One region of the Corynebacterium sp. S7 genome, then DNA from elsewhere that is predicted to be linked to it. Evidence: riboswitches for the same ligand, from Rfam matches in the RefSeq annotation. Region 1 holds a riboswitch; the other holds the start of a gene.
The links. Region 1 has a riboswitch for thiamine pyrophosphate ahead of ACXZ66_RS08965 (thiamine phosphate synthase). Riboswitches for the same ligand answer to the same signal wherever they lie in the genome.
Positions count from the first base shown of each region.

Region 2: another riboswitch for thiamine pyrophosphate. It lies ahead of ACXZ66_RS05705 (ECF transporter S component); the one in region 1 lies ahead of ACXZ66_RS08965 (thiamine phosphate synthase).

Region 1 is NZ_CM136760.1:1,869,164-1,873,370, reverse strand. Features, by position in the region: gene ACXZ66_RS08980 (thiazole synthase) at 1-530, opposite strand, end outside; gene thiS (sulfur carrier protein ThiS) at 533-730, opposite strand; gene thiO (glycine oxidase ThiO) at 741-1,889, opposite strand; gene ACXZ66_RS08965 (thiamine phosphate synthase) at 1,882-2,532, opposite strand; TPP riboswitch at 2,527-2,641, opposite strand; gene rplS (50S ribosomal protein L19) at 2,862-3,209, shown strand; gene ACXZ66_RS08955 (YhgE/Pip domain-containing protein) at 3,332-4,207, opposite strand, start outside.
Region 2 is NZ_CM136760.1:1,170,777-1,174,983, forward strand. Features, by position in the region: gene zupT (zinc transporter ZupT) at 1-41, shown strand, start outside; gene ACXZ66_RS05690 (DUF808 domain-containing protein) at 48-983, opposite strand; gene ACXZ66_RS05695 (2-dehydropantoate 2-reductase) at 1,074-1,961, shown strand; gene ACXZ66_RS05700 (DUF2218 domain-containing protein) at 1,973-2,338, shown strand; TPP riboswitch at 2,359-2,471, shown strand; gene ACXZ66_RS05705 (ECF transporter S component) at 2,467-3,045, shown strand; gene ACXZ66_RS05710 (ABC transporter ATP-binding protein) at 3,042-4,207, shown strand, end outside.

The DNA.
Region 1 (4,207 bases):
ACTGAGGCCCGCGTGCAAATCAGCTCAATATTGTGCGGATTGAGAATGCCCAAACCTGTGCCAATCGGGGAGCCGAGTGGCATCACGGCAGCCACGCCGACATCTTCTAGGCGGGTGGCTACGATCGGGTCATCCGAGGTATACGCCAACACCGTGAAGCCTTCGCTGACGAGGATCTCGCAGGCGTCGATAAGCTCGGCCGTATCGGGCAAAAGTGTGTGCTCGTCGGCGATGACCTCTACCTTGACCCACTTCGTGCCCAGGGCCTCGCGCGCAAGCTGCGCGGTCAAAACGGCGTCGCGGGCAGTGCGACACCCTGCCGTATTCGGAAGCAGCGCGATACCCAGGCGGGTGAGCAACTCGAAGACGGATTCTCCGCCACCGGCCGTTGCTTGGTGACGACGCATGGCGACCGTGGTCAGCTGAGTTCCGCTGGCAACAAGTGCTTCCTCGAGCAGCGACTGGGAGCTAGCGCCACCGGTGCCCATGACCAAGTGAGACTCAAAGGTTTTGTCGGCAATCGTGAGCATCATTAGCCTCCTTGCACAGCGGTGAGAATATCGACAGTGTCGCCGTCGGCAATGGTGCGCGACCACCCCGAGCGTGGCACGACGGCCCCGCCGATAGCCACGGCCACGCCTGTTTCGGTGCCGACCTGCTGCAACACGAGGTCCTCGACCGAAAGGGCCTGCGTGCTGACGGATTTGTCATTGACTGTGTAGGTAATCATGGTGCTCCTATTAATTAGGGACTGAATTAGGTACGAGTGCGTGGCGAAACGGATCGCACGCTGTGAGATCGGCGGGCACTTCGCTATCGGTAGCGAGCGCGAGCGCACTTTTTGCGCCGAGGGCAGCAAGTAGAATCCCGTGGCGGAAATAACCGGTGGACACGATCAGGTTCGTGCCAGCTTTGCCCAGGTAGGGCAGATCATCGGGGGTGCCGGGACGCGCGCCGCAGGTCGCCTCGACAAACTCACATTCCTCGATGCCAGGCACAATGCGAATCGCGTCGCGCAGCAGGTTGTATACCGCCCCGGCACTCGGCTGCGGGGAATCCTCGCGACTGGTCGCACCAATGGTGAGCAGCCCATTCTCGCGCGGAATCAGGTACACCGGACGATCCTCAACAAACCCACGAATCACACGAGTGATCAGCGGGAACATCTCTGCTGGCACGCGTAGATTCAGCACGTCGCCGTAGACGGGGCGCAGTTGCAACGGCGTGGAATCACCCTCAAACCAACCGTCAATCGTCGCAGCACCGAGGCCAGGGCTGAGCACAACGAAGCTTTGCGACGAGTCCACCTGCCCGTTTCCTAGGTGAATCGCCGTAGTGGGGGAGTGGCCCTCAATCGAGGTGACCTCTTCCCGGATGAAGTGTGCCCCGCGGCGGGAGATGGCATCGTAGAGCGCCTCCGCGAACAGACGCGGCGCGACCTGGTGATCCCCGTCGATACCAAGAACCTTCGCGATGCGCGGAGAGAGCGCCGGTTCCATCTTGCGCGCCTCACGTGTTGTCGGAGTTGCTACCTTAATTCCCTCGTGTTTCAGGTAGCCGGTGAGATCGGTGAGATGGGTGGCATCTGCGCGGTCGGCTCCGACCAGCAGGGTGCCGTCGGTGCGATAGCCGGTGGGCAGGTCGGTGTGCTGGCCAACGCGCTCGATGAGGCTGGGGTAGAGCTCAGCCGAGGCTTGCATGAGTGGGACAAGAGAATGCTGCTGGTATTGCACTTCGGCTGTGGGCGCCAGCATGCCGCCGGCGTGGTGGGTGGCACCGGAAGCCGGGTCTGGATCAATGAGGGTGACCTTGAAACCTGCCTCTTGGAATTCGAAGCACGTAGCCAGGCCGATGATTCCTCCACCGATGACAAAAACGTGCTTAGGCATGCGCAACCACCTGCTGAGCCAGGGAATAAGGGTCTGGCGAATCCATGAAAGCACGCACCATGGCGCTGCCTGCCACGCCCGTCATTGCCAGGTTTGCAACGTCCGCTGGTTGGACATCGCCGATAGCGACGATGGGCAGCTCGGATAGCTCGACGAGGCGGGGATAGCCACCGAGCCCGATGGGTGGGCGACCCGAGTCTTTGGTCGGTGTGGGGCGAAACGGTCCAGCTCCGATGTAATCGATGCACTCGGCTACCTCGTTTGCCGAGCGGACGAGTTCTTCGGTTCCTGTGGTCAGACCAATAATGGCCTCGGGGCCAAGGAGTTCGCGTGCTGCCTGGACCGGCAGGTCAGACTGCCCGAGGTGCACACCGTGGATAGGCACACCGCGATTGATTAGGGCCAGGGCGACGTCCACGCGGTCGTCGATAAGTATCTTTGTGCTCGTATTGACCTGGGCAACAGCCTGCGCGACGCGCTCTGCCAGCGCGAACAGGTCGCCCGCATCGATGGGTTTGGAGCGCACCTGGATCACTCCGGCGCCGCCGCGGGCAGCCTCGGAGGCGACGCGGACGATGTGGTCGGCGTCGCCGCGGCCGGTGATGACGTAGCAGCGTAGATCTAGTGAGGACACGTGTGCCAAGAAGCCTTTCCTTCCTTCGCTGGTGCTAACCAGACAGGTTCAAACGGTCCCGCGCAGGAGACAAAAGCGCGATCTCAGCCCGATCCTTCGGGCACCCGTGGGTTTAGACTCTTAGGTTAGCTAGGCCAAAACTTCTTCGCAATCGTTTCTTGCAGGGAGTTTGCCCGGTTGGAAATTTGGGGGATCGGGGAGCGGTGTGGCAAGATGTGAGCGTTGACTGTCATTTTGTGGCAGCACGTGTACTTGTAGCTGACACGAACCAGCCGAGCGCCCTGATAAGGGAAAAGCCGCTAGGGTCCTCTGTCCAGAATTGAAAAGGATTGCCTAACATGAGCAACGGCATCATTGACAAGATCGACGCAGCACAGCTGCGCTCCGACATCCCAGATTTCCGCCCAGGCGACACCCTGAACGTTAACGTAAAGGTTATCGAGGGCACCAACACCCGTACCCAGTTGTTCAAGGGTGTTGTTATCCGTCGCCAGGGCTCCGGAATCCGCGAGACCTTTACCGTGCGTAAGATCTCCTTCGGCATCGGCGTTGAGCGTACTTTCCCAGTACACTCCCCAAACATTGATTCCATCGAGGTAGAGCGCCATGGTCGCGTTCGTCGTGCGAAGCTGTACTACATGCGCGATCTGCGTGGTAAGGCTGCACGTATTAAGGAACGTCGCTAGTTCTAGCGTTTCTTCAGGCTCTTGGCCCCTTGGCTGCATTGCGCAGCCGAGGGGCTTTTTGCTGGTTTGCACCCCGGGGAGTCAGTCTTTCAGGACTTCGATATCGATTACCCGCGGGGCCACTACATCAGCTTCGTTTTCTCCATTGCCTCGGTCATGGAACGGTTGTAGCCGTCCAGCAGCGGGCGCAAAACTACGCCGAGCAGCAGCGTGGGCACAATAAAGAGCGCGAGCCAGCCGAAGCTGATCCAGAAATCACCCTCAAAGGTGCCTGCGATGGCCGAACGCATCGCGTTGATCGAGTGGGTTGCTGGCAGCCACGGGCTGATGTTTTGGAACCAGTTGGGCAGAAGCTCGAGGGGGTAGGAGCCACCGGCTGCCGAAATTTGCAATACCAGAAGCACCACCGCGACGGCCTTGCCTGCGTTGCCGAAGGAGAGCACCAGGGTGTAGACGATCAGCATGAACACCAGGGATGCAAGCCATGCAATCAAGAAAAGCAGGAATGGGTGGACGGGTTCGATCTGGACGAAAATAATCAGACCGAGCACCACCAAGGTGCTTTGTGCCAGGCCGATGAGCGCGAAGATGCCGAAGCGCCCGAAATATTGCTCGGTGCGGGTGAATTCTTGCGGTGCTGAATCAGCAGAGTCTGCGGAAGTAGCCTCGTCAATATCCTTGCGCGACACATTCGCACGCAGAACGACACCGGAAAGCAACGCGCCCACCCACAATGCCAAAGTGGTATACAGCGGGGTCATTGCAACACCGAAGCTGGCAACAGGGAAGACGGGCTCGCGCTTGACCTCAATCGGCGTGGCCAAAGCCGAGGCTAATTGCTCTGGGTTGGAACCGACCAAGTCAGCGAGCTGGGAGAAGTCACCGGTATCGCGGGCACGGCGGATGGCATCACGAGCTTGATCGAAATCATTGGCGGTGCGGTTGAGCGTATCGGCAAGACCAGCAGTGACATTCTTGGCATTGTCCAAGGTGTCTTG
Region 2 (4,207 bases), 700 kb from region 1:
GCATGGCGGTCATGGCGGTCTCATTGGCACTCATGCTGTAGCGGAAACTAGCTAGAAACCTGAGCTTTAGGAGTCTTCGGTGTCAGGGCCTTAAACAGAGCGAGAAGACCCACGATGACAAAGCCCCAGATCAGGCCTACAACTAAGGAACCCGCGGTATTAATCAGCCATGCCAAGAAACTGTTGCTTACTGCAGTTTCCCAACCGTGGATGGTGTCGTATAGCCAGGTCCAGCCGAATTCTTCGAAGCCAACAATCATAATGTGCCCGCCGACCCAGAGCATGGCGATGGTACCGATCACTCCGATAATGCTCAGCACGACCGGCATGCCCTTGACCAGGGCAGTTCCGAGCTTCGGGGCACGTCCGCTCTTGATCAAACTAAGACCGATGTCGTCCATTTTCACGAGTAGTGCTACGGCACCGTAGACAAGGACCGTGATGCCAATACCGACCAGCGCGAGGACCAGGGCGCGCATCCAGAAAGTCTGATCCGCGATCTCATTGAGGGAAATCACCATGATCTCTGCAGACAAGATCAGGTCTGTGGTGATGGCGGAACGGACCAGACTGTCCTCGTCCTCAGGTGTTTTATTGGCTGCCTTCTCCTCGGCCTCGTGGCTGTCGCGAGTGAGCTGTTCGTAGATCTTGTGGGCACCTTCGTAACATAGATAGGTGCCACCGAGCATGAGGATTGGGGTGAGTGCCCACGGCGCGAACTCCGAGAGTAGCAAAGCAATCGGCAAAACAATGATCAGCTTGTTGAAGAAGGACCCCTTGGTGATCCGCCAGATCATGGGAAGTTCGCGTGCTGGACTAGCATCGGCAACGTATTGAGGTGTCACGGCCGCGTCGTCGATCACCACACCCGCGGCCTTTGCGGAGGTCTTTGCGGTTAGCGCGGCAACGTCATCCATCGTTGCGGCGGCCTTTTTGGCGATGAGGGCAATATCGTCGAGAAGCGCAAGCAAGCCACCGGCCATGTTTGTCTACCTTTCGTGCGGTCGAAAGCGGGAACGCTAAAAAGTTTACCTGTGGATGGTGCCTTTAGAATGCGACGTAGGATAGAAAACATGAAAATTGCCTGTATTGGTGTTGGTGCGGTTGGGGCCTGGTACGCCGGCAGTTTGGCGAAAAGTGGCCACGAGGTTGTCGCGGTGGCGCGCGGTAAGACGCTTGAGGCACTGCGAAGCCGTGGCATCGTGCTCAATAATGAGGACCCAATCAAAGTCGAAGCAGTCGGCCACATCAGCGAGGTCGAGCATGTTGACGTGATCATCCTGGCGATGAAGGCCACCGGGCAAAACCTCGCGGAGGTGCTTGAGGGCGCCCCGCAAGAGGCACTCGTTGCGGTCACGCAGAACTCTGTTGAGTCCGCCCACGAAGTCGCCCAGGTCGTGGGCACAGGGCGCACTCTGCCTGGCGTTGTCCGAGGCTACTTCCATCACACGGGCCCGGCGCAGGTCGAATTTCACGGTGGGCCGTGCTCGTTTACCACCGGCACCTGGGATGGCAGTAAGTCGCAGGTCCTTGATGAATTCGCAGACGCGTTGCAGTCCGCAGGCATTGACTGCATCGTGCGCACAGACATCTTCGTCGATGTGTGGGAGAAAGCAATGTTCGTCGCGTGTTGCGGGGCACTAGGATCGCTTGTCGACGAGCCCCTGGGGCAGCTGCGCGGTTTCTGGCGATCGTCGTTAAGTGCTCTCATGCAGGAGGTCGCCTCCGCGGGTCGGGCGAGGGGAGTGCCCCTGAGCAGCGATGTTGTGGATCGTACGATGGATTTCGCAGATCGCATGCCAGCCGATTCCACCACGTCGATGCAGCGTGATCTGGAAGTCGGAATCGTCGGCGAGCTCGATGCCCAAGTCGGCGCGATTGTGCGTGAGGCGGAACGCGGCAATGTCCAAGCTCCCATGCATGAGCTGATCCTGAAACTTCTTTTAAGGAAATTGGAGTAAGCTGTCCGCCTATGAGCGCTACTTTCACATCTACGGCCCGTGTTAAGACTGATCGGCCAGGTCGCTACGGAAAGCAATTGGCATCGCATTTTGGCAAGAAGATTTCCGCCAATTGGGATGCAGACACCAACCGTGGGCATCTTACATTCCCGTCGCCTGAGGGCCAGGATCTCCCCGCAACCACCTGCGACATGATTGCGGGCGACGGAGTACTCATGCTTTCGATCGATGGTGAAGCAGGAGCTGTTGAGCGCCTCGAACGCGTTGTTGCAGTGCACCTGATCCGTTTTGGCACCAAGGATGAGCTTGAAGTGAACTGGGCCCGCTCCGGTGGTCATGGTTCCGCGCACTTCACGTCGGCGGACTTGGAAAAGTAATTTATGTTTGCTTAACTTAATCGCGTACCCACGGGTGCCCTGCAGAAGTCGGGGCTGAGATGCCAGGAAAGCTGGCGAACCGTTGAACCTGATCCGGTTAGTACCGGCGCTAGGAAGGAAGCAATTTTATGCGTTCTCGCATGCAATGGCGCGTTATTGATATTGTCACCGCTGCAGTTCTCGGTGTGGCCTGTGGCCTCATTTTTTGGCTGTGGAACTCGATTGGATACGCCGGTTTTACCGCGCTTGATGCCCTGACACCCGGTTTCGGTGGCCTCTTCGCCGGCGTGTGGTTCCTCGGCGGTGTGCTGGGCGGCCTCATCATCCGCAAACCAGGTGCCGCCATCTTTGTGGAGGTCGTTGCCGCCTCGGTCTCGGCCATTTTGGGCAGCCAATGGGGAGTGGAAACACTCTACTCGGGCATTGTCCAAGGCCTCGGCGCAGAGCTGGTCTTCCTGGCTTTCGCTTATAAGAAGTTCACCCTGCCCGTAGCTATGCTCTCCGGTGTGGGCGCGGCGCTTGGCGCCTTCGTCCTCGAGCTGTTTACCAGCGCAAACCTGGCAAAGTCCATCGAGTTCAACATGATCTACCTAGGCTCGCTAATCATCTCTGGTGCGCTGCTTGCAGGCCTGCTCGGACACTATTTAGTCAAGGCTCTGGCGCAGACTGGCGCGCTTGATCGTTTCGCTGCAGGCAGGACTCGATGACCTCACCCGCCATTTCGGCGACCGACCTGTCCTACCATCACACGGTTCGGCGCGAGCCCGCCTTCAGCGGCGTCTCGTTTGAGATTGAACGCGGAGAAAAAGTCCTCCTCACCGGCGATTCCGGTGCCGGAAAGTCGACGTTGCTCGGTGTGATCGCAGGCTTGCTTGTCGACGACGAAGAGGGCACCCGCACAGGTAGCCTCACTGTCAATGGCTCCGTAGGTATGGTGCTGCAAGATCCCGATTCCCAAGTCATCTCCGGTCGCGTCGGCGACGATGTCGCCTTTGGCTGCGAGAATCTTGGACTGCCTCGCGAGGAGATCTGGCCACGCGTGGAAAAAGCCCTGGCCATGGTCGGGTTGGACGTGCCACTGAATCACCCGACTTCGCACCTGTCGGGTGGGCAGAAGCAGCGCCTCGCGCTCGCCGGCGTGCTGGCGATGGGCGCAGACATCATCGTGCTCGATGAGCCCACCGCCAACTTGGACCCGGGGGGCGCAGAATCCATCATCGCTGCAGTCACCGAGGTCTGCGCGCTCACAGGGGCAACGCTTCTCGTCGTGGAGCATAACCCCGAGCCGTGGCTGGGCCTCGTCGATACGCTCTTTCGCCTGGATAGCTCCGGCATGCGACAGATTGAGCCCGCCGATCTACCCGGACCGCCACAACTTCCGCCGCCGCGACCTGCAGTCGGCGCTCCGTGGCTGGTCAAGGCCGACGAGTTGCTTACCGATTGGGGACCACCGCGCACACTCGAGCTGCCCGAAGGCCATTCGAGCGTGCTACTCGGCGCGAACGGGACGGGGAAGACCACCCTTGCCACCGTTCTTGCTGGCCTAGCGAAGCCACAGGGAGGCAGCCTTGAGCTAGCCGAGGGCGTGCGACAGGGGTTACACAAACCTCCACATGAGTGGCGTTCAAAGGACCTTTCCCAGCGCATCGGCTACGTCTTCCAAAACCCAGAGCATCAGTTTGTCGCGCGCACCGTCGCCGATGAGCTGGCCATCTCGGGTGCGTCGAGCGAGCGTATCGACGAATTGGTGGCCAGGCTGCGGCTCGGGCATCTTTTGGAAGCCAACCCGTTTACCTTGTCGGGCGGCGAAAAACGACGCCTGTCGGTGGCAACCGCACTGGTGAACGCCCCGGCTTTCGTAGTTCTCGA